DNA from 3 places in the Eubacterium sp. An3 genome. Region 1 is predicted to be linked to each of the others. Evidence: predicted binding sites of a transcription regulator. Region 1 holds the regulator's gene; each other region holds the start of a gene.
What was found. The regulator Rex, encoded in region 1, represses fermentation and respiration genes when NADH is low (regulators of the CRP and FNR family bind a similar motif). The targets are predictions, from matches to a motif close to ATTGTTAANNNNTTAACAAT.
Positions count from the first base shown of each region.

Region 2: B5F87_RS06425 (NAD(P)H-dependent oxidoreductase subunit E) is a predicted target of Rex. The motif match lies at 3,816-3,835, and genes of this name have one in related genera.
Region 3: gap (type I glyceraldehyde-3-phosphate dehydrogenase) is a predicted target of Rex. The motif match lies at 7,695-7,714, and genes of this name have one in related genera.

Region 1 covers NZ_NFIR01000011.1:81,002-91,346, reverse strand. Annotated here, with positions in the region: gene B5F87_RS10815 (NAD(P)H-hydrate dehydratase) at 1-1,258, opposite strand, end outside; gene B5F87_RS10810 (redox-sensing transcriptional repressor Rex) at 1,370-2,032, opposite strand; gene B5F87_RS10805 (ABC-F family ATP-binding cassette domain-containing protein) at 2,319-4,247, shown strand; gene plsY (glycerol-3-phosphate 1-O-acyltransferase PlsY) at 4,725-5,363, opposite strand; gene der (ribosome biogenesis GTPase Der) at 5,363-6,685, opposite strand; gene B5F87_RS10790 (DUF512 domain-containing protein) at 6,729-8,042, opposite strand; gene pgeF (peptidoglycan editing factor PgeF) at 8,062-8,913, opposite strand; gene B5F87_RS10780 (YraN family protein) at 8,965-9,336, opposite strand; gene B5F87_RS10775 (ribonuclease HII) at 9,398-10,159, opposite strand; gene lepB (signal peptidase I) at 10,197-10,345, opposite strand, start outside.
Region 2 covers NZ_NFIR01000004.1:194,334-204,678, reverse strand. Annotated here, with positions in the region: gene B5F87_RS06450 (Hsp20/alpha crystallin family protein) at 1-187, shown strand, start outside; gene B5F87_RS06445 (BMC domain-containing protein) at 350-754, opposite strand; gene B5F87_RS06440 (TrmB family transcriptional regulator) at 871-1,653, shown strand; gene B5F87_RS06435 (diaminopimelate decarboxylase) at 1,709-2,962, shown strand; gene B5F87_RS06430 (hypothetical protein) at 3,156-3,623, opposite strand; gene B5F87_RS06425 (NAD(P)H-dependent oxidoreductase subunit E) at 3,979-4,455, shown strand; gene B5F87_RS06420 (NADH-quinone oxidoreductase subunit NuoF) at 4,480-6,363, shown strand; gene B5F87_RS06415 ([FeFe] hydrogenase, group A) at 6,378-8,060, shown strand; gene B5F87_RS06410 (helix-turn-helix transcriptional regulator) at 8,176-9,141, shown strand; gene modA (molybdate ABC transporter substrate-binding protein) at 9,292-10,188, shown strand; gene modB (molybdate ABC transporter permease subunit) at 10,291-10,345, shown strand, end outside.
Region 3 covers NZ_NFIR01000009.1:74,508-84,852, forward strand. Annotated here, with positions in the region: gene B5F87_RS09580 (ABC transporter substrate-binding protein) at 1-700, opposite strand, end outside; gene B5F87_RS09585 (exonuclease domain-containing protein) at 891-1,760, opposite strand; gene B5F87_RS09590 (methionyl aminopeptidase) at 1,791-2,660, opposite strand; gene gpmI (2,3-bisphosphoglycerate-independent phosphoglycerate mutase) at 2,803-4,347, opposite strand; gene tpiA (triose-phosphate isomerase) at 4,516-5,268, opposite strand; gene B5F87_RS09605 (phosphoglycerate kinase) at 5,297-6,487, opposite strand; gene gap (type I glyceraldehyde-3-phosphate dehydrogenase) at 6,593-7,609, opposite strand; gene B5F87_RS09615 (histidinol-phosphatase HisJ family protein) at 7,857-8,675, shown strand; gene B5F87_RS09620 (GldG family protein) at 8,672-10,180, opposite strand; gene B5F87_RS09625 (ABC transporter permease) at 10,193-10,345, opposite strand, start outside.

The sequences.
Region 1 (10,345 bases):
TGCCGTCAGACACAATGGTCCGGGCATCTTTCAGCACAAAAATATGACGCTGGTCAGCGTCTTCCTTCGCTGTTCCCATAAGATCATTCTTGATGTCCGCCACCGTCCTGCCCGTGAGCCGCTCCATTTCCTTAAGATGCGGCGTAAGAATCATCGGCGCGCCATAAGAATGGTAAAGCTCTCGTTCCTCTTTTTGCAATGCCGCCAATGTATTGATGCCGTCGGCGTCAATGACCAGCGGACAGCACCCCTGCGCCAGCACCGCAGACAGCAGCCGTCCGGTCAGTGCATTCTGCCCAAGTCCCGGCCCGATGCCCACCACACTGGCCCAGGCGAGGGCCTCCGGCAGCTTTTCCAAAGCTTCCTCTTCTGTCCGGTAGGTGGTCATAATGGCCTCAGGCACCCGGCTCTGGAGAATCTCCCGGTTCTCTTCACAGGTAAAGATCCGTACCAGGCCGCTGCCTGTCCGGTAAGCGGCAGACGCCGACAGACAGGCGGCTCCCGCCATGTTCTTCGCCCCCACAATGAGGAGCACCTTTCCGTATGTGCCTTTATTAGACCACGGGTGCCTCTTCGGAAGCCGGCACAGATCTTCCCGTGTATATGTCACAGTCTCCGGGCTGACGGCGTCCACCGCCTGTATCGGAAAGCCGATGTCCTTCACCACCACTTCCCCTGCCAGTGAAGCGCCGGGGTAAAGCGCCAGGCCTACTTTATTCAGGCCAAAAGTGATAGTCATATCTGCCTGAAAGCCATATCCCAGGATTCGTCCGCTGGATGCGTCCACGCCGGAAGGAATATCCACCGCGATCTTATATCCGTTCCGGCGGTTCACTTCTTCCAGCACTTCCCGCTGGATACCTGCCACCTCCCGCTTCACTCCCACGCCGAACACCGCGTCTACCCACAGGTCGCTGTCGGTCTCCGGCAAAGCTTCCAGGAAACATACGCCCAGATTCTCGAGAATCTTTCGCTGAATCTGATAAGATTCCGACGCCCGGCGGACACCGCCGATCTCAAAAATGCACACGTCATAGCCTATAGCGAGAAGCAGCCGTCCCAGCGCCAGCCCGTCTCCTCCGTTATTGCCCCGCTCCGCGATAATGGTGACGGACGCCGGAGCCGGAAAGCGTCGGACGATCTCTTCTTCCATGGCAAGAGCCGCCCTCTCCATAAGCACAATGCCCGGAATCCCCATGGTTTCAATACTATATGCGTCGATGCGCTGCATCTCATCTCCTGAACCTATATACTGCATAGTTTCCCTCCTCACACTATTGCCGCGGCGCACAAGCCGCTCTTATCCACATCCTTCATCTGCCTATAAAAAAGAAAGATGAAAAACCTCAGTCCTTCATCTTTCTGCCTGCTATTCATTTATGCTATGAATACGATAGGAAAGTGTCATAATACTTTCTGACAAATGCACATTTTCGACGATGACGTCCTCTGGTAAATTCAAATCCACCGGCGCAAAATTCCAAAACGCCTTCACACCCAGCTCAACCAGTTCTCTGGCTATCTTCGGCGCTTTGCTCCTTGGCAGAGTCAGTGCGGCGATCCGTACTTCATGTTTCGAAAGGAAATCCTCCAGCATGTCAATATCATAGACTTCCACGCCGCGCACGGTCATTCCCACCAGGCGGGGATTCACATCAAAAAGACCGATAATCTTAAAACTATTCTCTTCAAATTCCTGATTATTAGCCAGAGCTTGTCCTAAATTACCGGCACCCAGAATAATTACATTATTCGTTTTGTCAAGGCCAAGTATTTTCCCCATCTCATTATAGAGAAATTCCACATTATATCCATATCCCTGCTGACCAAATCCTCCAAAATTATTCAGGTCCTGTCGAATCTGTGAAGCGGTCACATTCATCTTCTGGCTCAGTTCTTTTGAGGAAATACGGACAACATCATTTTTCAATAAATCGCCGAGATACCGGTAATACCTTGGCAACCTCTTGATAACAGCAGGTGAAATCACTTTTTCATTGGCTGATCTCGCATTCACTTTCTTGTCTTCCATAGAATCCTTCCTTTGACAAAACTTTCGCATTCTATTTATTACACAGCAAATCAATTATACTCAGATTTTATTCATTTGTCAAACCAGTTTTTTCCCTTCCCTTATTTTTTCTTTCATGATAAAATAGCCAATGTTTGGTTTTTCGCCTTTTTCGCAGATTATAATAAGGAAGAGTTTTATCCTTTTTTCTGCGCGGACTGCACTTTTGTAAAAGATAAATATTTCACATTTTCTCTGAAAATTACGCTTTTAAAAATAAAACACACTGCATATACGGAGGTTTTTTATGATTTTAGCATGTCAAAAGATAACAAAAGCCTTTGGCGGCGATACAATTTTGAATAATATAAATTTTCTGATCAACGAGGGAGAAAAGGCCGCCCTGATCGGCATCAACGGCGCCGGAAAAACAACTCTTCTTAAAATCATCACCGGTGAGTATGAGGCGGACGGCGGCGAAGTGGTGCTGCAAAAGGGCGCTACCATGGGGTATCTGTCCCAGGTCATCGACGTGACTTCCCGCCGCACCATCTACGAAGAGATGCTGGACGCCAAAAAAGAGATCATCGACATGGAACAGAATATCCGCACTCTGGAACAGTCCATCAGCCGGCTTTCCGGAGAGGAACTGGAAAATGCCATGGAAAACTATTCCCGCCTGACAGAGCGTTTTGAAAAGGCTAACGGCTACGCCTGGAAAAGCGAGATCAACGGCGTCCTTAAAGGTCTCGGTTTCACCGAAGAAGAGTTCGATACTCCCATCCATACACTTTCCGGAGGACAGAAAACCCGTGTGGCTCTGAGCCGGATTCTTCTGACTCAGCCGGATATCATTCTTCTGGACGAGCCAACCAACCACCTGGACATGGACGCTATCCGCTGGCTGGAGACTTTCCTTGGCAACTACCGGGGCGCTGTACTCATCGTCTCCCACGACCGTTATTTTCTGGACCGGGTAGTTTCCAAGGTCATCGAGATCGAGGCCGGCGACAGCCAGACTTTCCTCGGCAATTACAGCCAGTATGCGGAGAAAAAGAAGGCGCAGCGGGACGCCCAGATGAAGCTTTACCTGAACCAGCAGCAGGAGATCAAACACCAGGAGGAAGTTATCACCAAACTGCGCTCCTTCAACCGTGAGAAATCCATCCGCCGCGCCGAGAGCCGGGAAAAAATGCTCGACAAAATGGAGCGGGTTGACAAGCCGGTGGTACTCAACAGCCGGATGCGCATTGCCCTGGAGCCGGAAGTGATGAGCGGCAACGATGTGCTCACCATCGAAAATCTCTCCAAATCCTTCGAGAACAAGCCGCTCTTCCGCAACCTGAATCTCTCCATCCAGCGTGGCGAGGTCGTCGGACTTCTGGGCGCCAACGGCACTGGAAAGACCACGCTCCTAAAGATCATCAACCGACACCTGCGTCCGGACGGCGGTAAGATTCATTACGGTGCGAAAGTATCCATCGGCTACTATGACCAGGAACAGCACGTGTTAAATGACGAGAAAACGATCTTCGACGAGATTTCCGACGCCTACCCGAAACTGACCAACACCCGCATCCGAAATGTGCTGGCTGCCTTCCTCTTTACCGGAGACCGGGTATTTCAGCAGATTGGGACGCTGAGCGGCGGCGAGAAGGGCCGGGTCTCTCTGGCTAAGCTGATGCTGTCAAACGCCAACTTCCTGATCCTCGACGAGCCGACCAACCACCTGGACATCCAGTCAAGAGAGATCCTGGAGGACGCCATCAACGCCTATGAGGGCACGGTTTTCTACGTGTCCCATGACCGGTACTTTATCAATCAGACTGCCACCCGAATCCTTGACCTGTCACCAGAGGGCATCGTCAACTACAAAGGTAATTACACCTACTATCTGGAACAGAAGGAAGCGGGAAACATTGCCGCGGACAGCGAGTCTGTGGCCAATCTGTCCACGGCAGAGACCACACCTGCCACATCCTCTTCCTCCAAAGAAGACTGGAAGAAATCCCGTGAGGAAGCTGCCAGACAGCGGAAGCGCGCCAACGAACTGAAAAAAACTGAGGCGGAAATCAGCCGCCTGGAAGAAGAAAATGAAGAGATCAAAAATGAGATGAACAATCCGGAGATTGCCAGCAACGTAAGCCGCCTCATGGAACTCTCCACCAAATACGAGGAGAACGAAGCAGCATTGCTGGAACTATATGATAAGTGGGAAGAATTGTCGGAAGACTAATGGGGATTTGTGAATCTTCAAGTATACCACACAGGCTATTTCAGAGAAGGCTGTGTTCAGATACCTGGAAATTCACAAATATACAACGTGATAAAATAAATGTTTCTGGAAAAACAGATGATGTTCTGACTGTTCACAGATGAATTCGCCTGATTTGGCCTTCAGCCGAAGAGTCAGCCACAAGGGTACAGATGCTGTCGATCTGGAACAGGCATTTTTTGTAATCTGAGTGATGCAGTCAGACAGAGATTTGCGGCATGATATCTCAATAGAAAAACACAGCGGGAAAGGTCGGCGACGACTGTGAGCGCAGGCGTCATGGAAAAGTTATCATGTATATTTCCGTAATCAGCCTGCCGAGGTGGAGGAGAAGAGCTTCCCGTCTGCGTTTTTTTATGGTGTGTACAGCATCGCAAATCTCGTCTGCTCATACATCCTCTGATAATCTCAAAACTCACAGTTCCAATCGACAAATCACTATTTCTTTACTTCCACCTTCTGTCCCAGCTTGCTTTCGGTGCCAGCCAGCAGGCGCTTGATATTGGCCCGGTGGCGGTAGATGGCAAATCCGGCGTAAAGAACGATCAGCACAAATAAATCCCATCGTCCCGGATAGAAGATAAGAATTTCTGCGATGAGCGCTGCCGAGAGCAGCGTGGACGCCAGAGAAACGTATCTTGTAGCAGCCACGACCACCACAAAAATCACCAGACAGCAAAGTCCCATTCTCCAGTCAAATCCCATCATGACTGCCGCTGAAGTGGCGATTCCCTTTCCTCCTTTAAAATGAAGGAAGAACGGGAAATCATGACCGAGAACCACTGCAAATCCCAGAACAAGCTGCAAAAGCTCTGAATTCAAATCCGGCACTGCCGGTCCGATGACCAGCTTCACGATGAGGACCGGAATCATACCCTTTAACGCATCCCCGAGAAATGTGATCAGCGCGCGGCTTTTGCCCAGAGTACGAAGCACATTGGTCGTCCCCGCGTTGCCGCTGCCGTACTGCCGGATATCCAGTCCGCAGATTCTGCCGACAAAATATCCGGTCTGGATACATCCCAAAAAATAACCCACAATAATAGCTGCTATAAAATACCCAATATGCCCTGTCATTATTTCTCCTTTCTTTCCCGGTAGATGAATTTGATTGGCGTTCCCCGGAAACCAAAAGTAGTACGAATCTGATTCTCAATGTACCTTGTATAGGAAAAATGCGTCAGATCCTTGTCGTTGATAAACATCACGAAGGTAGGCGGCTTCACCGAAACCTGCGTGATATAGTAAATACGGAGTCTCTTGCCCTTATCGGAAGGCGGCTGTTTCATGGCCATGGCCTCCGTGAGGATCTCATTTAACACGCCGGTCTGTACCCGAAGCGCACAGTTGGCGATAACCGCGTCAATGAGGTCAAAGAGCTTCGGAAGACGCTGCCCGGTCTTAGCCGACAGGAAAATAAGCTCCGCATACGGCATGTAGGAAAGCTTCTCCCAGATCTTCTCCGTAAACTCTTTCATGGTATGATTGTCCTTCTCGATCAGGTCCCATTTATTGACGGCAATGATCATACCTTTGCCGCGCTCGTGAGCGATACCTGCGATCTTCGCATCCTGCTCGGTGATGCCTTCCTCCGCGTCGATGATGAGCACTGCCACATCACAGCGCTCCACCGCGGTGACGGTACGGATGATACTGTATCGTTCCAGTTCTTCCTTTACCTTGCTCTTTCTGCGCAGACCCGCCGTGTCGATGAACACATACTCCTGTCCGTTTCTCGTCACGGTCGTGTCAATGGCATCTCTGGTTGTTCCGGCAATCGGGGAGACGATCACTCTGTCCTCGCCCAGCAGCTTGTTAATAATAGAAGACTTGCCGGCGTTCGGCTTACCAATAACGGCGATCTTCGGCCGCTCATCCTCTTCCTCCTCCGCTGCCGCGTCAGGAAAATGCTTCACCACCTCGTCAAGCATATCGCCAAGTCCCATTTTGCCCGCCGCAGAGATCGGAATCGGATCGCCGAGACCCAGGTTATAAAACTCATACACATCCGGCATGAACTTCTCAAAACTGTCCACTTTATTGACGATCAAAAGTACCGGACGTCCGGAACGCCGGAGCATATCCGCCACCTTGAAATCCGCATCCACAAGTCCCTGCCGTACATCGGTCAGGAACAAGATCACGTCGGCGGTCATAATAGCTGTCTCCGCCTGTTCCCGCATCTGGGAAAGAATGATATCTTTGGATTCCGGCTCAATGCCTCCCGTGTCGATCAGCGTAAACTGATAATTCAGCCAGGAAACATCAGCATAAATCCGGTCTCTGGTTACTCCGGGGGTATCTTCTACGATGGAAATCCTGCTTCCCGCCAGCGCATTGAATAATGTGGACTTGCCCACGTTGGGACGGCCCACCACTGCTACAACTGGTTTACTCATGTCTTACCTCCATTTTCCTATATTGGCCGTCTTCACAGCCCTTTTACATACTGATTATTTTATTTACAAAATCTTGTCCTTCTGATTGTATAATATTCACCGGCACTTGTAAAGCTTCGGAAAGCTCCGAAAGGCTCATATCATCAAGAAAAATGTCCTCATCGGCTTTCAGCACATTGCACGGAAGGAGAAGCTCGTCCCCCAGTTCCCGGCCGGCAAGCTGCTTTCTGATGTCCTGTCCGGTGAGAAGTCCCGTGACGGTGATCTGCTCGCCAAAAAATGTATTCTCAATGCAGTATACATGTATATGCACGTTCGGATACTTTTCCATCACCTGCGCGGCCAGCTTTTCGATGGTCGGATACGCAAGCTTCGCCGTGGCGACGGACACTGTTTTCTCCCGGTCATCTCCGGCAAGCTGCGTGAGGCTTTCCTCCACCTCGGAGATGAGCAGGCGCATCATGCCGACGCCGTTTTCCAGCTGCCCGAAGCCCTCGTAGTAATCCACAGGAGGAAACTCCTCCCCTGCCAGAATGAACCACTCATCGCTGGCGTGAACGAAGGACGTGCCGTTTTCTTCCAGAAAATGTTTCTGCCAGCCCTGGATCTGGGCAAGCACTTTTCCGGCGTCCTCCCGTGTGAAGGCGTCAAGCTTCGGAAGATCATCCCGGTACTTTGTCAGCCCCACCGGAACCACGGAAAGGCTCTCCATATATGGAAGAAACTCTCCCAGCTCCCGGATGGTCCTATCCAGTTCCTCTCCGTCGTTGATTCCTTTGCAGAGCACCACCTGGCTGTTCATGGGAATACCCGCCTCAGAAAAGCGGCGGATCTTTTCCAGCACATCTCCCGCAAAACGATTGTGAAGCATCCGGCAGCGAAGCTCCGGATTGGTGGTGTGAACAGAAATATTGATGGGAGCCAGATGATAGCGGATGACCCGCTCCACATCCTTTTCCTTCATGTTGGTGAGAGTGATATAATTGCCCTGCAGAAAGGACAGCCGCGAATCGTCGTCCTTAAAATACAGGGTATCTCTCATCCCCGGCGGCATCTGATCAATAAAGCAGAACATACATTTATTGCAGCAGGAATTATATTCATCCATCAGGAAGGATTCAAAGGCAAGACCCAGGTCTTCTTCTTCCTCTTTCTCTATCTCGAGCGTACATTCCTCATCGTCTCTGGTCAGAACTTCCACACTCAAAAATTCTTCTTCTATATAATATTGATAATCAAAAAAATCTTCTATCTCATGACCGTTGATGGCCCCGATCCGGTCCCCCGGCTCCAGTCCGCATTCCTCCGCAATGCTTCCCGGCTCCACCCCGGTGATAAGATGCCATTGTTTTTTCATAGTCGTTCTCCCTGCATTTTTATTCTGTTTCGGCGTCCAAACACATAAAACATCCCATATTTCCCCGCTTCCCGTGGCTGGCTCTGTGGGAAAAGAGCTTGTCATGGTTGCAGCAGGTGCAAAGATCGGTGACATCCAGATGTTCCGGCAGGATTCCCGCCTCCGTGAGAATGATCCGATTGGCTTCCCACAGATCAAGCTGATATTTACCCTGCCCTTTCTCATCAAAAAGCAGCGGAAACTGTTCCGGCCGGAATGCTTCCCGGAACGCCTGTGCCACATCCTCACTGACCTCATAACATTTCCTGCAGATGGACGGCCCGACAGCCGCGATGATATTCTCCGCCCGGCTGCCGTATTCCTTTTCCATGAAATGTACCATCTTCGCCCCGATGCGGGCGGCAGTTCCCCGCCATCCGGAATGAGCCATGGCTACAACTTTCTTTTGCGGATCATAAAATAACAGCGGCACACAGTCCGCGTAAGAGGTATAAAGCGGAACGTCCGCTTCATCGGTGGCAAGGCCGTCGATGCCAGGCGCCGTCTCCTTTGTAATACCCTCACCCCTGTTTGCCGCTGTCACTTTCCGAATCTTTGTCTCATGAACCTGCGCGGAAAACACAAGCTGTTCCTCCCGGAATCCGATGGCGTCCGCAATCCGGCGAAAGTTCTCCCGGACATTTTCTTCCCTGTCTCCTCTGGTAAAGGACAGATTCATAGTTCCCAGATACCCTTTGCTGACGCCTCCCATGCGGGTGGAAAATCCATGACGCACACCGGCGGCCGCCAGCTTTGGAAAGGTCAGATACACCACGCCATTTTTCTCGTTGATAATAGTTGAATGATTCTTATTGGCATAATTCCACTCCATGATTATCTCCTCATTCTTTTTCGCTATGTCTTCCGCTCCGTTACAGACTCTTCACATTCCCTGATACTCGAAGGCATTTTTTATCCAGCGGCAATAATATCCGCCGACAGTCTCCACGACCTCCACCACATCAAACCGCACCGGCTGACAGTCGTCCAGCCGGCGCTCCATGCGGAAATGATCGTACACCCGGCAGATTTTCCGCTGTTTCCTTACGTCCACAGCCTCGCAGGGATATCCCTGCCGGCCGCTTGTCCGTGTTTTTACTTCCACGATGAGCAGCGTATTTCCTGCTTGACCGATCAGGTCAATCTCACCCCACCGGCACTGATAATTATGTACCAGAATACGCACTCCCTGTTTTTTCAGAAAAGATGCCGCCGCGGTCTCTCCAGCGCGTCCCTGCTCTTTTCTGTTTTTCATTTATGCTCCTTTTTTGCAGCGTCCCCTCGCATGCATACTGCTAAATATTTTTTCAATTTTCTTACAGGATCGACTTCAGAAAACTTCTCCGATGCAGTGGGCAAGGTCCCATCCGGTGCAGCGCTTCGATATGTTCCTTTGAGCCGTAACCTTTATTGGACGCAAATCCGTAACCCGGATACATTTTATCATATTCTTCCATCATCCTGTCTCTATATACCTTTGCCACGATACTGGCCGCGCCGATGGAAATACTTCTGGCGTCGCCCTTTACAATGGCCACCTGCGGAATATCCACAGCCGGGATGGTCACCGCATCGTTTAACAGAAGAGACGGTTCCACAGACAGCGAGGCGATGGCCTTTCGCATAGCCTCGTAAGTGGCCTGCAGGATATTGATCTCATCAATCCTGTCCTGAGTGGACAGCCCGATGCCGACGGCAAGGGCCTTCTCCTGAATCTCCGCGGAGAGCTCCTCCCGCTTTTTGGCGGAAAGTTTCTTGGAATCATTGATATAGAGAATCCGGCAGTCTTTCGGCAGGATGACTGCTCCTGCCACCACCGGTCCCGCGAGAGGTCCTCTTCCCACCTCGTCGACACCGCAGATATAGGAGTAATCGCTGTACTTTTTCTCGAAAGAGCAAAGCTCCTCAATACGCACAAGCTCCGCCTCATACTTTTTCATCCGATTCTCCTGCGTCTTCAGAAAGTCCTGCACGCCCTTTCGGCTGTCATCCCGGTACAGATCCATGTACTCCGGAAGCTTCTCCGGAGGAATCTGTTTGAATTCTTCTTTTATCTCTCGTATGCTTTTTACAGCCATGAATCTTCCTCTTTTTATACGTACTGTAAGCCGAACCCTAATCCACCGTCCCGAATTCAGATAGCGGCCAGATCCGTATCCAGACCTTTCCGATGATCTCGGAACGGTGCACTGTTCCTACCGCCTCGTAACGGCTGTCGTAGCTTACCGGCCGGTTATCTCCCAGACAGAAATACTCGTCTTCTC
Region 2 (10,345 bases), on a different contig from region 1:
GAACGAAGAAGGTGCTTATATCAGAAGAGAGCGTTATGCAGGAACTATGAGCAGGAGTTTCTATGTTGGCGACAATGTGACAGAAGCAGATATTCAGGCTAAGTTTGAGAATGGTGTTCTGAAGCTGGCAGTTCCGAAAAAAGAGGCGAAAAAAGTAGAAGAAAATAAATACATTGCCATTCAATAAAAAATGCCGCGGCATAGCGGCGATGAAAACTATAACGTAACAGTGACATTTTGATATTCCTAACAGCTTTTCTTTGCAGAGAAGCCGTCCGTCGGAGGTAACAAAAACCGCCCGGCGGGCGGCTTATTTATATTTATGTTATTACTTTTCTTACATTTCTGACTATTCGCGTATATAGGCGCCTTTCTGTTCCCAGTGACCAACCCATTTGGCCTGGCGGCTGGTTCCCTGCGGGCGTTTGCCGGAAGCAATCTGCAGCGGGTCGCCTACGGTCTGAGCGTTGTGAATCAGCTTATTGTATACGGATTCGTCCAGAGCTGATTTCTGAACGAGCATATTTACAATGGCAAAAGAGCCATGAATCTTTTCGACAGACAGGGCGGCGGCCTTCATGGCAGACTCCACCGCACTGGCAGTGCCTTCGATCTTGACTACGATCATACCGCTGTGCCCGGAGTATTCATATCCTAATAATTTAACGTTGGCGGATTTTGCGGCGGTGTCCGCGGCCTGGATGGCGGCGGCAAGACCTCTTGCCTCAATCAGCCCGATACATTTTCTTCCCATTGCTGTCACCTGTTTCTTCGTAGAGTCTGTCATTTTTTATTTTTATCTTAACATTTTCCTGCAAAGTGTCAATGGAATTCCTTTTGAAAAAAGGGGGTTATTTTGTGGTGAAATAGTTGACAAAAAAAACGCGGCATTATATAGTAGTACCGACTGGTACCACGTATGGAAAAGAGGCGGGAAATATGCTGGAAGATGGAAGAGTTTCCGATAATATTGTATTGCTGCAGCAGTTCGGATTGACCAGGCAGGAGGCGAAGGTCTATCTGCTTTTGCTGACAGAGGGATGTCTGAGCGGCTACGAGGCGGCAAAAAGAGCCGGTATCTCCCGTTCTAATGCCTACGGGGCGCTGGCGGGGCTGGTGGACAAGGGCGCCGCTTATGTTCTGGAGGAGCAGCCCGTGCGCTATGAGGCGGTGCCGGTGCAGGAGTTCTGTGATAATAAGATACATTTTCTGAAAGAGGCGGCGAAGACGCTGGAGGAGAAGATTCCGAAAGAGATGCACCAGGAGGAGCATTATGTCACCATCCGGGGCAGGAGGAATGTGGAAGATAAGATCAGAAATATGCTGCGCCAGACGAAGGAGAGGGTCTATCTGTTTGGTTCGGCGGCTACCCTGACGCTTTTTGAAAGTGAGCTTAATGAGCTGGTTCAGGCAGGGAGGAAGGTCGTTCTGCTGACGGAGGAGTCCTGTGAACTTGCGGGCGCGATTATGTACTGCACGGCGCAAAGAGGAAGTTCTGTCCGGCTGATCACAGATTCCAGCTATGCCCTGACCGGAGAGCTGGGAGAGGAGGCGCGCACGGCGTGTCTGTATTCCGCGAATCCCAATCTGGTGCAGCTGCTGAAGGACGCCCTGGCCAATGAGATTCAGTTAAATGTTATAAAACAACAGTAAAATGTTCATTTCGAACGGTAAATAAAGCAATATTGACAGAAAGGATAAGGATAAGATGGAGAAAAAACCTTTTGTGACAAAAGAGCAGTTGGAGGAGATTGTAAAAGAATATCCGACGCCGTTTCATCTTTATGATGAGAAAGGAATCCGGGAGACGGCACGGAATCTATACAAGGCGTTTTCCTGGAATGAAGGGTTCCGGGAGTATTTCGCGGTGAAAGCAACGCCGACCCCGGCGATTTTAAAGATACTCAAGGAGGAAGGCTGCGGCGTGGACTGCTCTTCTCTGACAGAGCTTATGATGAGCGACCGCTGCGGTTTTGCGGACGGAGAATCCATTATGTTTTCTTCCAATGAGACTCCGGCGGAGGAATTTGTGCTGGCAAAGAAGCTGGGTGCCATCATTAACCTTGATGATATCACTCATATTGATTTTCTGAAAGAAGCCTGCGGTATTCCGGAGAGAATCTGCTGCCGTTTTAACCCGGGCGGAATCTTTTCTCTGGGGACGGATATTATGGATAATCCGGGCGACGCCAAATACGGCATGACTAAGCCGCAGATTTTTGAGGCGTTTAAACGACTCAAGAGAGAGGGCGTGAAAGAGTTCGGTATTCATTCCTTCCTGGCCAGCAATACAGTATCCAATGAATACTATCCGACGCTGGCGGCGATTCTCTTTAATCTGGCTGTAGAGCTGAAAGAGAATCTTGATGTGCACATCGGGTTTATTAATCTTTCCGGCGGAATCGGTATCCCTTATACACCGGATAAGGAGCCAAACGATATTTTCGCCATTGGCGAGGGTGTTCGCGCCGCTTATGAGGAGATTCTTGTGCCGGCGGGAATGGGAGATGTGAAGATATTCACAGAACTTGGCCGCTATATGCTTGGGCCGCACGGTCATCTGGTGGTAAAGGCCATTCATGAGAAACATACCTATAAGGAATACATCGGTGTGGATGCCTGCGCCTGCAATCTGATGCGTCCGGCCATGTATGGCGCATATCACCATATCACGGTTATGGGCAAGGAAAATGAGCCGTGTGATCATACCTATGATGTGGTAGGTTCTCTTTGTGAGAATAATGACAAATTTGCCATTGACCGTAAGCTGCCGAAGATTGATATGGGAGATCTGCTGGTCATCCACGATACCGGCGCTCACGGTTTTGCCATGGGATATAATTATAACGGCAAATTAAAAAGTGCGGAGATTCTCCTGCAGGAGGATGGAAGCACCAGAATGATCCGTCGTGCGGAGACACCGGAGGATTATTTCGCGACGATTGAAGGATTTGATTTTTAGAATAATTGAGTAAAGATTTTGGGATGCTCCTTCAGAAGGGAAAATTGGTTCCCTTCCGATTGGTGCGTATTGCGCAAAAGGGGAAAAATCGGATAGTAGATTTTTCCCCTGAATATATTCTGATTCTATGGTTATCGTTTTTGTTTATGAAATATAATTTATCAAAATGGTAACTTTAGGTGTCGGTAGTAAATTATGCGATTGAGTCAAAATGCTGTTTCATTTTCTGTACTTCTGATTCCAGGACATTGAACCGGATCAGAAACATTTCTTTTTCACTTTCCATTTGCAGTACATGATCTAATTTGCGTGATAAATCGGTATGACCTTCAGCAATTATTTTTATGTTTCTGTTTGTTTCATTTTCCAGAGTAGTTTCAATTAATGCTGTCCGGAGTTTCAGATCGTCAACATCGGTTTTCAGAGCGCTTACGTCAGTTTTCAGAGCGCTTACGTCGGTTTTCAGAGCACTTACGTCGGTTTTCAGAGCACTTACGTCAATTTTCAGAGCGCTTACGTCAGTTTTCAGAGCGCTTACGTCGGTTTTCAGAGCACTAACATCGGTTTTAAGGTCGGCGATTTCGGACTTGACATCATTAAGGCCAGTGTTTGCGTTTTGTACTTCGGATAAAATCATTTGCAAGAGTTCCCGTTCGGACATTATATCACCTCGCTTTCATTTTGTGTGGGTAAGAGTACTATAACATATACCTTAAAAAATGTCTATAAGATATTAATATATTTTCTTTTCGGAGAGACGAATGGTATTAAGATGATAATAATAAAAGATTTGTTGTTAAAAAAACACAAAAAAAAATACTGAGATTTATGTAAAAAGGCAGAAATACTGCAGTTTGTTAATATGATAACAAAATCCTGTTGTAATTTGTATAATTCTACACTATAATAGATGTGTATTATGCATGTATATATGAAATCTACAGCAAAGAGGTGCTGAGAGAACTATATTAACCTTGAAAGAGCAAGCTGTCGTCGGACAGCAAAAGGAGGGTTTTATGCTGGAGCAAAGTTACTATGACAAAACGGATGAGATAATCGCGTCCCACGGGGCGAGAGAATCCTCGCTGATTCCTATTATACAGGATATTCAGAGTGAGTACCGTTATCTTCCGCCGGAACTGCTTTCTTATGTGGCAGGGAAAATCGGAATTACTGATGCAAAAGCGTACAGTGTCGCAACTTTTTATGAGAATTTTTCCTTTGAACCGAAGGGAAAATATGTTATCAAAGTTTGTGACGGTACGGCCTGCCATGTGCGGAAGTCTCTGACAATTCTGGAAAGACTGTATACGGAGCTGGGGCTTTCCAAGGAGAAAGTGACGACAGACGATATGATGTTCACGATTGAGACGGTTTCGTGCCTGGGCGCCTGCGGGCTTGCGCCGGTGCTGACAGTAAATGACAAGGTGTATCCGGCCATGACGCCGGATGCGGCGGCGGAGCTGATTCAGGAACTGCGTTCAGAAGGTTAGGTCAGGTATAAAGGAGATTAAAAAATGAGGATTGAGAACAGAGAAGCGCTTAATCAGCTGGAAGAATACGCGAAGCAGGTGATTGGGGTCAGCAAATGCAGAATATTGATCTGTGCCGGAACGGGATGTCTGGCCGGCGGTTCCGGGCAGATTTATGAGAAAATGTGCGAGCTTGTCAAAGGATATCCGGATGTGTCTGTGGAATTTGGTCCGGAGATTGCCCATGGAAATGGCCCGGTGACGGTGAAGAAGAGCGGATGTCACGGATTTTGTGAGATGGGCCCGCTGATGCGTATTGAGCCGATGGGTATCTTATATACGAAGGTGTCCGTGGATGACTGTGAGGCTATTTTTGAGAGAACCATCAAAAAAGGAGATGTGATACGTCATCTCCTCTACAAACAGGACGGCATTGAATATCAGAAACAGGAGGAGATTCCTTTCTATAAGAAACAGACCCGTCTGGTACTGAAAAACTGCGGGCATATTGATGCGGAACATATCGAGGAATACATTGCCTGCGGCGGCTACCAGGCGTTTGCCAAGGCGTTGTTTGACATGACGCCGGAGGAAGTCGTGCAGGAAATTATGGATTCCAATCTGAGGGGCCGCGGAGGCGGAGGCTTCCAGACCGGTTACAAATGGAAGCAGGTGGCCGGACAGAAAGAGAAGATTCGTTACGTTGTCTGTAACGGCGACGAGGGAGACCCGGGAGCCTTCATGGACAGAAGTATCATGGAGGGCGATCCGCACAAGATGATCGAGGGTATGATGATCGCGGCGTACGCTGTCGGCGCTCAGGAAGGATATATTTATGTGCGCGCAGAGTATCCGCTGGCCATCAGCCGTCTGAAGCTGGCTATCCAGCAGGCAGAAGAAAAGGGGCTTCTGGGGGACAATATTTTAGGAACAGACTTTTCATTTCATTTACATATTAACCGGGGTGCGGGAGCCTTTGTCTGCGGCGAGGGAAGCGCGCTGACCGCATCTATTGAAGGAAAGCGGGGCATGCCTAGAGTGAAGCCGCCGCGGACTGTGGAGCAGGGGCTTTTCGCGAAACCGACGGTACTCAATAACGTGGAGACCTTTGCCAATGTGCCGATGATCATTACCAATGGAGCGGCCTGGTACAAGACCATCGGGCCGGAGAAGAGTCCGGGAACCAAGGCGTTTGCCCTGACCGGAAGTGTGAAGAACACCGGTCTCATTGAAGTGCCGATGGGAACGACACTGAAGGAAGTTATCTTTGATATCGGCGGCGGCATCAAGGGAGATGCGGAATTTAAGGCGGTGCAGATCGGCGGGCCGTCCGGCGGCTGTCTCATCACCCCGCATCTTGATGTGAGTCTGGACTTTGATTCTCTGAAAAAGATGGGCGCTATGATCGGTTCCGGCGGCCTCGTTGTCATGGACAGCAACACATGTATGGTAGAGGTGGCGAGATTCTTCATGAATTTTACCCAGAATGAGAGCTGCGGTAAATGTGTGCCGTGCCGGGAGGGTACGAAGCGGATGCTGGAGATTCTAGAGCGGATCGTGGCAGGAAATGGAACGCTGGAAGATCTGGATCTGCTGGAAGAACTGGCGACGACTATTACAGACACCGCTCTGTGCGGTCTTGGAAAGAGCGCGGCGCTGCCGGTGATGAGTACGCTGAAATTGTTCCGGGATGAGTATGTGCAGCATGTGGTGGATAAGAAATGTGCGGCGAAGAACTGTACGGCGCTGCGGCGGTTCGTCATCAGTCCAACCCGGTGCAAGGGCTGTTCCAAGTGTGCGAGAAACTGTCCGGTGGGCGCTATCAGCGGAAAGATTAAGGAACCATATGTGATCGATAATTCCAGATGTATCAAGTGCGGCGCCTGCGAGAGTGCCTGTGCATTTGGAGCCATCCACATTGAAGCGTAGGAGGCTGAGAGACTATGAAATATATGACCATCAACAATCGAAAAGTTGCTTTTGATGACGAGAAAAATGTACTTTCTGTCATCCGTAAATCCGGTATTGATCTTCCTACCTTCTGTTATCATTCGGAATTGTCCACCTACGGCGCCTGTCGCATGTGCGTGGTGGAGGATGACCGGGGCAAGATCTTTGCCTCCTGTTCCGAGGTGCCAAGGGACGGAATGGTGATCTATACAAATACGCCGCGGCTGCAGCATCACAGAAAAATGATACTTGAGCTGCTTTTGTCTTCACATTGCCGGGATTGTACCACTTGTAAGAAGAACGGCGTCTGTACCCTGCAGAACCTGGCCAAACAGCTGGGCGTAAGTTATATAAGATTTGAGAACAATAAACCGACGCTGCCGCTGGATGAGAGTTCGGACTGTATTGTCCGTGATCCGAATAAATGTATTCTCTGCGGCGACTGCGTGCGTACCTGTGATGAGATTCAGGGACTGGGCATTCTGGACTTTGCCTACCGGGGTTCAAACATGCAGGTAATGCCGGCGTTTAACAGAACCATGGCGGAAACAGACTGTGTGGGCTGTGGCCAGTGCCGGGTGGTATGTCCGACCGGTGCCATCACCATCAAGCAGAATATCCATCCGGTATGGATGGCTTTGTCAGATAAGAATACCCGGGTGGTGGCGCAGATCGCGCCGGCCGTAAGAGTAGCTGTGGGCGATAAATTCGGTATCCCTAAGGGAGAAAATGCACTGGGACAGCTGGTGGCGGCTCTGCGGCGCATGGGATTTGACGAGATTTATGATACCAATTTTGGCGCAGACCTGACAGTCATGGAAGAGGCCAAGGAATTTGTGGAGCGGCTGGAGTCCGGAGAAAATCTTCCGCTTTTTACTTCCTGCTGTCCGGCATGGGTGAAGTTCTGTGAGAATAAATACCCTGATCTGCGGAAACACATTTCAACCTGCCGTTCTCCGCAGGAGATGTTCGGGGCTATCATCAAGGAAGAAGCCCGTATGAATAAAGAAGATACGAGAAAGACTATGGTGGTTTCCATCATGCCTTGTACTGCAAAGAAAGCGGAGATTCTTCGTCCGGAGCATTATACCGACGGCGAGCAGAACGTGGATCTGGTGCTGACTACCACGGAGATCACACGTATGATCAAGGAGGCCGGCATTGATCTGTCTCAAATGCCGTCCGAAGCTCTCGATATGCCGTTTGGCCTGTCCTCCGGAGCCGGAGCTATCTTCGGCGTTACCGGCGGCGTTACAGAGGCGGTGCTCCGTCGGCTCGTTGACAGCAGCGCGGCGGAGGATCTGGAGAATATCAGCTTTACCGGAATCCGCGGTACCGAAGGAATTAAAGAAGCTGTGGTAGATTTTCACGGGCGTGAGCTGAAACTGGCGGTGGTCAACGGCCTGCGCAATGCCGACGAAGTGATGAAGAAGATCCAGTCCGGAGAGGTATACTATGACTTTGTGGAAGTCATGGCCTGCAAACGAGGATGTATGGCTGGCGGCGGTCAGCCGGTTCCAATCGGCCCGCGCACCAAGGCAGCCAGATTTGAGGGTATCTATAGGATTGACAGTGTGGCGCAGATCAAGCGTTCCAACGAGAACCCTATTATCCAGACTCTTTACGATGGACTGCTGAAAGGAAAAGAGCATAAGCTTCTTCATAATGAGTGGTAAATATGATATGATAAACAGGGAGCAGCGAGTGTCTGCTCCCTGTTTTGAATGTGAAGAAACAGCACATGACGACTGCTGATCATGAAAATATACAGGCAGCGGAAAGGGGAAGACCATGCGTGAGAATTTATTGACTGTGGTGGAAGCGGCAGAAGTTCTGAAGGTAAAGAAAAATACCGTTTACGATATGATAAAACGTGGGGATCTGAAGGCGTCCAAGCTGGGTAAACAGCTTCGTATCCGGCAGGAGGATCTGGATGAATATATCCGGTACGGAGGCCGGACGCCGAAGGAGGCAGCCGGAGAAGAGGGAAGTTCATCGGCAGGAGCGGGCTGGCTGCGGAGCGGATTGGCAGAAGGAAGGAGAAACGATAACGGGCCTCTGATCATCTGCGGGCAGGATGTGGTGCTTGATATTCTGGCGGACCGGCTGAGCCGCCATCCGGAAGGATGTCCGGCAGTGCGATCTTATAAGGGGAGCTATAATGCGCTCTATGCCATGTATCAGGGACAGGTGGATGTGGCGACGGCGCATCTTTGGCATGGGGCGACGGATAGCTATAATCTGCCTTATGTGAGCAGTATGCTGCCGGGGACAGATCTGGTGGTCGTCCATATGCTCAAGCGGAAGGAGGGCTTTTATGTGAAGAAGGGGAATCCGAAGAATATTCAGACCTTCGATGATCTGAAAAGAGAAGATGTCCGGATTGTGAGCCGCGAGGCAGGAAGCGGGGCAAGGGTGCTGATGGATGAAAAACTGCGGCAGCATCACATTTCTCCGGCAGAGGTGCGGGGGTATCATAATATCGTCAATTCCCATCTGGAAGCTGCCGCCGCTGTCTCAAGAGGTGAAGCCGACGTGGCGCTGGGAACAGAGAAGCACAGCCTTCAGGTATCTGGTATTGATTTTATCTTTCAGCAGGAGGAATCCTATGATATGGTCTTTCGTAAGGAGGACTTTTGGAAGCCGCCGTATCAGGCGCTGCTCCATATCCTGCAGTCTTCAGAATACCAGGAAGAGGTTTTCGCTTTAGGAGGGTATGATGTGACAGGTATGGGAGAAGTTATTTATTCGGATTAGATATTTTTTACATGTCAGGAAGATACCGCGTTAGTTTTTATAATTATGTTTGTCCTTTTTTGTTGGATTTTTATGGTGGTATGAGTATAATAAAAAAGAAATAAAACAATACAAAACACAATAAAATAAGCAAAAAAGAAGGAGAAAAACATGAAAAAACACGGTTTGGTAAAGAAATGTATGACTTTTGCGCTGGGAGCGGCGCTGATTATGGGCATGGCAGGCTGCGGCCCGGCCGGTTCTGACAGCGGCAGCGGACAGGATGCCAACGAGACGTCCGGAACAGAAGCGGCCCGGGAGGGGGCCACTGCGGCGCAGGCGGCAGCGGGAGAGGAGACGACGCTTTTGATCGCGGCTGCAGCCAGTCTGGAAGCGGTATTTGAGGATCAGCTGATTCCGATGTTTGAGGAAGCTAATCCGGGCATTCAGATGGAAGGAACTTACGCAAGCTCCGGTGATCTGCAGCAGCAGATTGAATCGGGACTGGAGGCGGATCTGTTTATGTCAGCGGCAACCTCCAATATGGATACCCTGGTGGAGGAAGGCCTTGTTGATCAGGCCTCCGTTGTGAATCTGCTGAAAAACGATGTTGTTCTGATCGTGCCGGAAGGCGTAGAGTCCAACGTTACCGGTTTTGAGGATCTGGCCAACGCAGATGTGGTTGCCATCGGCGATCCGGAAAGCGTTCCGGCAGGAAAATACGCCCAGGAGATTCTTACAGGTCTTGGCATCTATGACCAGGTGGCAGAGAAGGCAAGCTTCGGCAACAGCGTGACCGAGGTACTCACCTGGGTGGCAGAGGGAAGCGCCGACGCAGGCATCGTATATTCTACGGACGCGCTCACAGAAAACAGCAACGGCGATGACAAGAAGGTGACCGTTCTGGCAACGGCAGACAATTCCATGATGGAAACACCGGTCATCTATCCGGTGGGTATCACCACTTCCACCAACAAAAAAGAAGCGGCTCAGACCCTGGAGGACTTCCTGCAGAGCGAAGAAGCCATGAATGTATTTGTGGAAGCAGGATTTACCGCTAATAAATAAACAGTTTTAAATTACAGGTCTTTTGAAACAGCAGTCCGGGCGGCGCATGGCGCGTCCCCGGACGTTCTCTGTGTCACAAGACCGGGATGGAAAGGAATCATTATGGACTGGTCACCGGTACTTATCTCGTTAAAGACAGCGACCGCCAGCATCATCA
Region 3 (10,345 bases), on a different contig from region 1:
GAAGGAAAATCAGGTCTGCGCCTGCGTCCTGTGCCTTCTGAAGCTGTGTCTGGAAATCTGTCTTGGAATCAGCAGTAAACGCTTCTTCTGACACAACCTGCAGTCCTCTGCTCTCTGCTTCTTTTACGAAGTTCTCTTCGATTCCTGAGGAATATGGATCGGAGCTGTCATAGATGATACCGATCTTTGTAGCAAGATTATGCTCGTCAATATACTGTGCAGATGCAGTACCCTGGTTAGGGTCAGTAAAACAAACCTGGAATACGTTAGTTTTATTTTCAATAACATCTGTAGAAGATGCGGATGGAGTAATCTGGAGCATATTGTCCTGCGCTGTCATATCTGCCACTGCGATACAAGGCGCTGTTGTAACTGTTCCGTAAAGAATCTGCATACCCCAGTCCTTTAAGGTATTGTAAGCGTTTACCGACTTCTCAGCGTCATTCTGGTCGTCTTCAAACCGGTATTCAATCTGCGCGCCGTTGATTCCGCCTGCTTCATTGATCTCATCGATGGCGATCTGCGCACCGTTCTTTGCCGCATTACCATAAATCGCTGCCGCACCTGTTGTCGGTCCGATTCCACCGATATAAAATGCGTTGGCATTCTTTTCTTCGGAAGTTCCTGAACCGCCGCTGCAGCCTGCAAGACATCCCACCGTCATGGCGAGAACCAGAGCTGCTGTCACTAACTTTTTCATTTCTTTCTTCCTCCTTCAAGAATATTAAAAAATAATGAAAAAAGGCATCCTTCAGTCATCCTATAAGAACGCCTTTCTTCTTCTTTACGATTTTACTACATTCTTATTGCAAAAGCAACAATTTTTCTCTTGTAAATTGTTAGTTTTGAATGGTTATTTTGAATGAAAGAAAAGATTTTCCTTCAAAAAATTATTCTTCCAGCTTTGGACAGTCCTGATTCTCTATCCCTACGAGACTTCGTAAATCATCGCACAGCGCCAGAATTTCCGGTGGAACCGTGCCGTCCTCCTGCATGCAGCAGCTCTTCAGGACACCGATATATTGCATGGAAGCTTCCCGCAGGTTTCTTGCGGACGGCTGTCGCTCCCCGACATCCACGGTAAACGAAAGCGGCTTTCTAAACCGTTTGTACTGGTGGTAGGCATCTCTTCTGTGGATGTACTCCTCCAGCCTGCCGGCTCTCTCCCTGTCAAACTTCCCCTGCGCGCAGCATCTGGTGATACGGTACAGATCTTTCGCATCCTCCAGAGCATTATGCGCAGTATGGTGGCTCATGCCGCAGATGTACTTCATATCAGAAAGGCTCAGAACCATTCCCTTTCCATATATGCGCCGGGTCAGTCTCTTGGTGATATCCTGCAGTAATCCTGCAATTTTACGAAATTTCTTTGCCACAAACCGGTGGTTCTTTTCCATATCGTGACGTATAGTATGAGCATCATTTCCCCAGGTAAAAATCTCTTTCACCGGGTATTCCTGAAACAGAAGGTACATTTCCTGAAAAACTGCCTCGTAAGACGGCGCGTCATCTATTTCTTTCTGAGTAAGACCCGTCAGTTCCTTACAGTAACCGGTCAGCTTCGTATTATAAATCGGATGGATCGGTGAATAATAGGTTCGTACGAGATTAAAGCTTTTATCGCAGATAACCAGCCCCACTGACAATAATTCTCCACTGTGTTCTCTGTCAAAAAAGGTGTCTTTCTCCATAAAACAGGTATATTCCGCGTCAAAAAATGCATAGTAAAACTTCTTTTTTGCAGTGTTGTTTCTATTCACTCCATCACCTCTTTTCCGTTTCTGTCCACTTTAATAAGAAAGAATCTCTGTCCCGTCTCCTGTCACAAGAATGGTATATTCCCACTGTGCAGAAGGTTTGCCGTCCTGTGTGTAGATCGTCCAGCCATCCTCTTCGTCCTGATATACGTCTGGCTGTCCCATATTGACCATCGGCTCGATCGTAAATGTCATACCCGGCACAAAGAGAAGCCCCGAGTCCGGAGTGCCGATGTGATTGATCCACGGATCCTCATGGAAATGCACGCCGCAGCCGTGTCCGCCAATCTCTCTCACGATAGTGTACCCGTTTTCTTCGGCATGTTTGTTGCACACGTAGCCCATGTCTCCCATGGTTCCCCACGGACGAACGGCCGCAAGAGCCAAATCCAGACATTCCTTGGTCACCCGCACCAGTTTTTTCTTCTCCTCAGAGACATCCCCAATGCAGAACATCCGGGAAGCGTCCCCGAAATATCCGTTATAGATAGTGGTACAGTCCACATTGACGATATCGCCGCTTTTTAACACCTGGTTTTCGCTTGGAATTCCATGGCATACCACATCGTCCACAGAGATGCAGACGCTCTTCGGGTAGCCCTGATAGTGAAGGCACGCCGGTATGCAACCCATCTTCCGGGTGTATTCCTCTATCCTTCTGTCAAGTTCCTCCGTGGTGACACCCTCCTTCACAAAAGGAGTGATATAATCAAGCACCATCGTATTTCTCTTGCCTGCTTCGCGGATTCCTTCTATCTGTTCCGGCGTCTTTATCATCTGATGATTCGGCACTTCATATCCGCGATTCTGAAAATCTTTGATCCTGTTGTCAAACGACATGTGACAGGATTTGTATTTTCTGCCGCTGCCGCACCAGCATTTATCATTTCTTCCAATTTTCAACTTTTCATACCTCCTGGCTGCAATTGCTTATGCACATTCTTATGCATTATAGCACCTTTTGTGCCAATAGGGAACCTTTGTTTTTTCCCAAGAAAGAAGCCCCGGACGTTTATCCGGGGCCTGTAAAAAACTTTTGCGGTTATTACTTCCTGATAAGCAGGGACTTTCCAGTCATTTCTTCCGGCTGCTTCATTCCCATCATCTCGATGAGCGTTGGAGCAATGTCTGCCAGACAGCCGCCCTCTCTCAAGGTATAATCCTTGTCATAATTTACGAGGATAAACGGCACCGGATTGGTGGTATGTGCAGTAAACGGCGCGCCTGTTTCATAATCTATAAGCTGTTCGCAGTTACCATGATCCGCGCAGATGAACATCTGTCCATCAACATCTTCGATGGCTTTTACCGCATTGCCAACACAGGTATCCACTGTTTCCACCGCTTTGATGGCAGCTGCTTCCACGCCGGTATGTCCGACCATATCCGGGTTGGCGAAGTTGATGATGATCACATCATATTTCTGTGAGCGGATGGCGTCCACCAGTTTTTCACCAACTTCCGGCGCACTCATCTCCGGCTGAAGATCGTAGGTGGCAACAGAAGGGGATTTTACAAGGATTCTGTCTTCACCCTCGTTCGGCACCTCGATTCCTCCGTTGAAGAAGAATGTTACATGGGCGTATTTCTCTGTCTCTGCAAGACGAAGCTGTTTTAATCCATTGGCTGCCAGGAATTCACCAAAAGTATTGGTAATTTCCACTTTGTGGAAAGCGATGATCTTGTTCGGGATAGTTGCGTCATATTCTGTGAAGCATACGTAAGTCATCGGGAAGTAACCGTTCTTTCTCTCAAATCCGTTAAATTCCGGATCACAGAGAGCACGGGTAATCTCTCTCGCACGGTCAGGACGGAAATTAAAGAAGATTACGGAGTCGTTCTCTTTCAGAGTTCCCACCGGTTTTCCGTCTTTTTCAATAACGGTCGGAAGAATAAATTCATCTGTCACATCGCCGGCATAAGAATCTGCCATAGCCTGTACCGGATCCGAAGCTTTCACGCCTTCACCGTATACGAGAGCTTCATAAGCTTTCTCCACACGCTCCCAGCGGGTATCTCTGTCCATGACATAGTAACGTCCCTCGATGGATGCGATCTGGCCGACGCCAATCTCTTCCATTTTTGCTACCAGTTCTTCCACGAAACCTTTACCGGATGTAGGGGCGGTATCTCGTCCGTCCATAAAGCAGTGTACGCACACATCAGTGAGTCCCTGTCTCTTAGCCAGCTCCAGCAGGCCGTAAAGATGGGTATTGTGGCTGTGTACGCCGCCGTCGGATAACAATCCGTAAAGATGCAGAGTGGAATTGTTCTTCTTGCAGTTTTCCACTGCGGCAAGGAACGCTTCATTCTCAAAGAAATCTCCATCCTCGATGGATTTAGTGATTCTTGTGAGCTCCTGGTAAACGATTCTTCCGGCGCCCATGTTCAGATGTCCTACCTCGGAGTTACCCATCTGTCCATCCGGAAGACCAACGGCAAGACCGCTGGCATTCCCCTTTACAAAAGGATACTGTTCCATAATGCGGTCGATATTTGGAGTCTTTGCCTCATAAACCGCATTTCCTTTCGGATTATCATTTAAGCCGAATCCGTCTAAAATCATTAACACTGTTGGTTTTTTACTCATATCAAAATCTCCTGTAAAATAAAATTGTTCTGCGCTGGCGGGGCAGCTGTCCTCGCATATTTTGTACATTTCTTTCCGGCAGCCGCACAAAGCGCAAAAATCAGGGCTGCCGCCAGTATCCGGGAAAAACTTCCCCGGATATCCATGCAACAGCCCCCAAAACATCAATTATTTATTATAATTTACAATTTTACCAAAATCAGCTTTCAGAGAAGCTCCGCCAACCAGACCGCCGTCAATATCTGCCTGTGCAAATAATTCCGGAGCTGTGTTGCCATTTACGCTTCCGCCGTACTGGATACGGATTGCTGCTGCTGTGGCATCATCGTAAATCTCAGCGATGCATGCACGGATTGCAGCGCAGACTTCCTGTGCCTGTTCTGTGGTAGCTGTCTTGCCTGTGCCGATGGCCCAGATTGGCTCGTAAGCGATTACGGCTGTCTTTGCCTGATCAGCGGTAACACCATAGAAGCCTTCTTTTACCTGCTGACGTACAAAGTCAACGGTAACGCCCTGTTCTCTCTGTTCCAGAGACTCGCCGCAGCACATGATCGGAGTGATACCATGCTCGAAAGCCTTTAATACTTTCTTATTTACATCCTGATTGGTCTCTCCGAAGTATTCTCTTCTCTCGGAATGTCCGAGAACTACATATTTCACTCCGGCGTCAACCAGCATAGCCGGGGAAATCTCGCCCGTATATGCGCCGCTTTCTTCATAATACATGTTTTCTGCGCCGATTGCAATATTGGAATCTTTGGCAGCTTCTACCGCCGGGATAATATCGATGGCCGGTACACAGAACACAACATCTACGTCGTCATTGGCGCAGAGCGGTTTTAACATATTGACAAGCTCAACTGCCTCGCTAGGAGTTTTGTTCATTTTCCAGTTACCGGCAATAATTTTTTTACGCATAATATTTCCTCTTTTCTTATTTCGAATACAATTATTTATCGTTTGCTGCCGCAACACCAGGAAGCTCTTTGCCCTCCAGGAATTCCAGAGAAGCGCCGCCGCCTGTGGAGATATGTGTCATCTTGTCGCCAAATCCAAGCTGGTTAACAGCTGCCGCGGAATCTCCTCCGCCGATAATGGTAACAGCATTGATATCAGCCAGCGCTTCCGCCACTGCGATAGTTCCCTTTGCAAAGTTCGGCATCTCGAATACGCCCATCGGTCCGTTCCATACGACAGTTTTCGCAGATTTCACTGCATCTGCAAAAATCTCTCTTGTCTTAGGTCCGATATCCATACCCATTTCATCTGCGTCCATGCTTCCCTCAACCACGCGGCTTGGGGCATCATTACTGAAATCTTTTGCCACAACGGTGTCAACCGGCAGTAATAAGTTCACACCTTTGTCTGCTGCTTTCTTGATCATATCGTTGGCGTAATCAAGATAATCAGCCTCCAGTAAGGACTTACCAACTTCTTTGCCCTGTGCTTTTGCAAATGTATAAGCCATGCCGCCGCCGATGATCAGAGTGTCAACCTTATCAAGAAGGTTGTTGATAACGGAAATCTTGGAGGAAACTTTTGCTCCGCCCAGGATGGCAACAAAAGGTCTTTCCGGATTATTTACTGCATTGCCGAGGAAATCGATCTCTTTCTGCATTAAGTATCCGACAACAGCCGTATCAACATATTTGGTAACACCGACGTTGGAGCAGTGCGCTCTGTGAGCGGTACCAAAAGCATCGTTTACAAATACGTCGCAGAGAGAAGCCAGATCTTTGGAGAAAGCATCTTCATTCTTGGTCTCTTCTGCACGATAACGGGTATTCTCTAATAATACAACGTCTCCGTCGTTCATTGCTTCCACTGCTGCTTTTGCGTTTGGTCCGACAACTTCCGGATCAGCAGCAAACTTCACTTCCTGTCCCAGAAGCTCGGATAAACGTACAGCTACAGGAGCAAGGGATAATTCCGGTTTCGGCTCTCCCTTCGGTTTGCCCAGATGGGAGCAAAGAATCACTTTGCCGCCGTCAGCAATTAACTTTTTGATGGTTGGCAATGCAGCAACCAGACGGTTTTCATCTGTGATCTTTCCATCCTGCAGAGGTACGTTGAAGTCACAGCGAACCAGAACTCTTAAACCTTTTACATTGATATCATCAACTGATTTTTTATTCAGCATGGGTGTAATCTCCTCTCGTTAAACAATATTGAAAACAAACAGGGCCCGGTCCAACAGACCGGACCCATGTCTGGATCTTATATAATCAATTATGATCGTCTTAAATTATGCTAATTCAGCAAAGTATTTGATTGTACGAACCATCTGAGATGTGTAGCTGTTCTCATTGTCATACCATGAAACAACCTGTACTTCGTATAAATCATCAGAGATCTTGCAAACCATTGTCTGAGTAGCATCGAATAAGGAACCGTATCTCATTCCTACGATATCGGAGGAAACGATTTCGTCTTCGTTGTAACCGAAGGACTCATTAGCTGCTGCTTTCATAGCTGCGTTGATGCCTTCTACTGTTACGTCTGTTCCTTTAACAACTGCTGTCAGGATTGTTGTGGATCCTGTAGGAGTAGGAACACGCTGAGCGGAACCGATTAATTTACCATTTAACTCTGGGATAACCAGTCCGATTGCTTTTGCTGCACCAGTGCTGTTAGGAACGATGTTCACTGCTGCTGCACGGGAACGTCTCTTATCGCCTTTTCTCTGTGGTCCGTCAAGTGTCATCTGGTCGCCTGTGTAAGCGTGGATTGTACACATGATACCACTCTGGATAGGAGCGTATTTATTTAAAGCGTCTGCCATAGGTGCAAGACAGTTTGTTGTACAGGAAGCTGCGGAAATGATAGTATCGTCAGCTTTCAGTGTCTCGTGATTTGTGTTGTAAACAACTGTAGGAAGGTCATTTCCAGCTGGAGCGGAGATAACAACCTTTTTAGCGCCGGCATTGATATGAGCCTGAGCTTTTGCTTTGCTTGTGTAGAAACCGGAGCACTCTAATACAACGTCAACACCGATCTCTCCCCATGGGCAATCATTTGCATCCGGGAATTTGTAGATTTTGATTTCCTGTCCGTCAACTGTGATGGAGTCTTCTCCGTAGGAAACCTTGTCAGCTAATTCGTATCTTCCCTGTGAAGAATCGTATTTTAACAGGTGAGCAAGCATCTCAGGACTTGTTAAGTCATTGATAGCTACTACTTCGTAACCTTCTGCTCCAAACATCTGTCTGAAAGCAAGACGACCAATACGACCAAAACCGTTAATTGCTACTTTTACTGCCATGATAATTCCTCCTAAGTTTTTAGAAATTGTTAAAAATCCAGGAATATGGACTTCTTGTCCACATCCTATAAAAGAATTGACTCACTATGTCAAATCCTTAACTATTTTACCTAATTTATGGTATTTTTTCAAGTAAAAATTTGCATAAAAAAAAGAAAAATATTATCACTGATTTTATGCTATTATTATATAGTAACCGGCAAATCCAATATTATTCATAAATAATATCCATGAAAGGAGTATCTTAATGCTGATAAGCGACACACATTTGCACAGTTTTTTTTCCTCAGATTCCGAGGCTTCCATGGAAGACATGGTGTTACAGGGCATTTCCCTCGGTCTGCGCACCCTCTGCTTCACAGAACACTATGATTATGATTTTCCCGTTACCGAGGACGGCCTGGACTTTCAGCTGGATTTCGGAGCCTACTATACTATGTTTCTCCGGCTGAAAGAAAAATATGCATCGCAGATCGAACTGCTCCACGGCATCGAGCTCGGCGTACAAAAACACGCGGGTCCGGCTCTCATTAATTTTTACAGCAAAATAGGCGGCCGCTTTGATTTCATCATCAACTCCTGCCATCTGGTGGACGGCGTCGATCCTTATGATGCGGTCTTTTTTGAAACGCACACGCCGGAAGAAGGCTTGCGCCGGTATTTTGAAAGCACGCTGGACAATCTGAAAGTATACCCGTTCTTCCAGACCGCCGGCCATCTGGATTATATCAGCCGCTATATCCCTGAACCACGTCCGGAATTTCATTATGGGGATTACGCGGATATCCTGGATGAGATCCTCCGCTATCTTATCCACAACGGAAAAGGGCTTGAGGTAAATACCGCCGGCCTGAAGAAGGGGCTGCCGTGGCCGAATCCTCACATGGAGATCTTAAAGCGCTACCGCGATCTCGGAGGCGAGATCATCACTATCGGCAGCGATGCCCACCGCCCGGAAGACATGGCCTACGCTTTTGACCGGCTGCCAGAGATTTTGTCCGAGGCAGGATTCCGGTATTACGCCCTGTACCGGGAACAGCAGCCGGAATTTATTCCGATAAATTAAAGTCTTCTTCTGCGCACTGCCATCACAATGCCTGCTGCCAGCAGCAGCAACGGCAGAACAAATACGCAGCCAACAAGCGTTACTTTCTGGCTGAAAGCCGGAACAATGGCTGTGTCAGTGGACAGATCTTTGGCTCGTATGGAGATTTTACTTTCCTGCTGACTGAGATAATTCACACCATTTAACACAAAATCTGTGTTGGCTCCGCCTACTGCATAATCAATGGATGTTTCCAGCATGTTGCTGCAGCCGGTCACAATGAGCCTGCCGCCGTTATCATCGGAAACTGCCATGGCGATGGAGAACGGCCCGTCGATGTCACCTTCTTCTTTTTCAATGGTGGAGCTGTTGGTATCCACTTTGGAGTACGCACCATCGCTGGTAGTCAGCAGGGAAGTTACGGTATAAGTCGTATCCTCACTGGTTTCTTCGCTGGTTTCCTCACTGGTATCCTCGCTGGTTTCCTCTTCCGCATCATCCGCTGACAGATCCGTAAGTCCTTTGGCGCTCGGGGCAAGAATATAAATATTACTGTCATACTGTGCCTCCGTCACGTCAGAATCCTGAATCTCCGGCAGAAGGTAAATCGGATACTGGGTGTACATGTTGGCGTCTGTTTCAACCACTACGCCCGGTTCCACACCGATGTTGTATTCTTCCAGCAGAGAATAAAGCTGTGGAAGATCTTCCACGCTGGCGTCAAGAAACACATACATTTTCCCGCCGTTATCCATATAGGTCTTGATCTGATTCTTCTCATCTTCCGTAATGTCAGTCTGCGCGCCGTTAATAAGAAGAATCTCGCAGTCTTCCGGCACAGAGCCTGCTGAAAGAAGATTCAGCGTCTCAACCGCATAGTTGTCTCCCTCAAAGCTGCTTATCACATCGGAGGAAAGATCCTGTTCCGAATGGCCGCTCAGGGTGTAGACTACCGGCGTTTCATCAGAAATAACATAATTAATAGCTTCTGTCAGCAGTTTTTCTACCTGAAGCTCACTGGCGGAATACGAATACCCGCTGTCATAGCTATAGGTGATAAAATCATCGGAAGAAATGTACCGGTTTTTATCTCCGCAGACTACGATCACGCTGTCATTGCTGACTTCCTCGGTATCTTCCACATAATCCTGAGTGAAATTCGGATAAAGTTCCGGATCTCTGTACTCAATCTTTATATTAGAAGATAATTTTTTATACTCATTAAAAATCTTTTTGTAAGCGCCGTTGACATCGGATTCTGAATTGATAACATAGAACGTCACTTCCTGATCAAGCGCTTTCACAATACTTTTGGTCTGATCAGACAGAGAATAAATCTGGTTAGATGTCACATCAATGCTGAAATCCTTCCATGTGATCAGCGCATTGGCTCCCACGGCGATAATAAGCACCAGCACCACGGCCACCGCAGAAAACAGTCCCTTCTTAAAATGCCGGTTTTTAAAAATCTGCCGGCCGCTGAACAGTTTTCCTTTTTTCTCTTTTTTCCAAAACTTCTTATTCATGTGCTGCTCCTCCTAATTCCATCTGCGTTTTTCAATCGTCTGGATGGACAGAAAAATGAATACCGCAATAAACGACAGGTAATATATGATCGAAGAGGCGTTTAAGATACCAGAGCAAAAATCATTAAACCGGTCCATAATGGAAAACCAGTCAATGATTTTTGA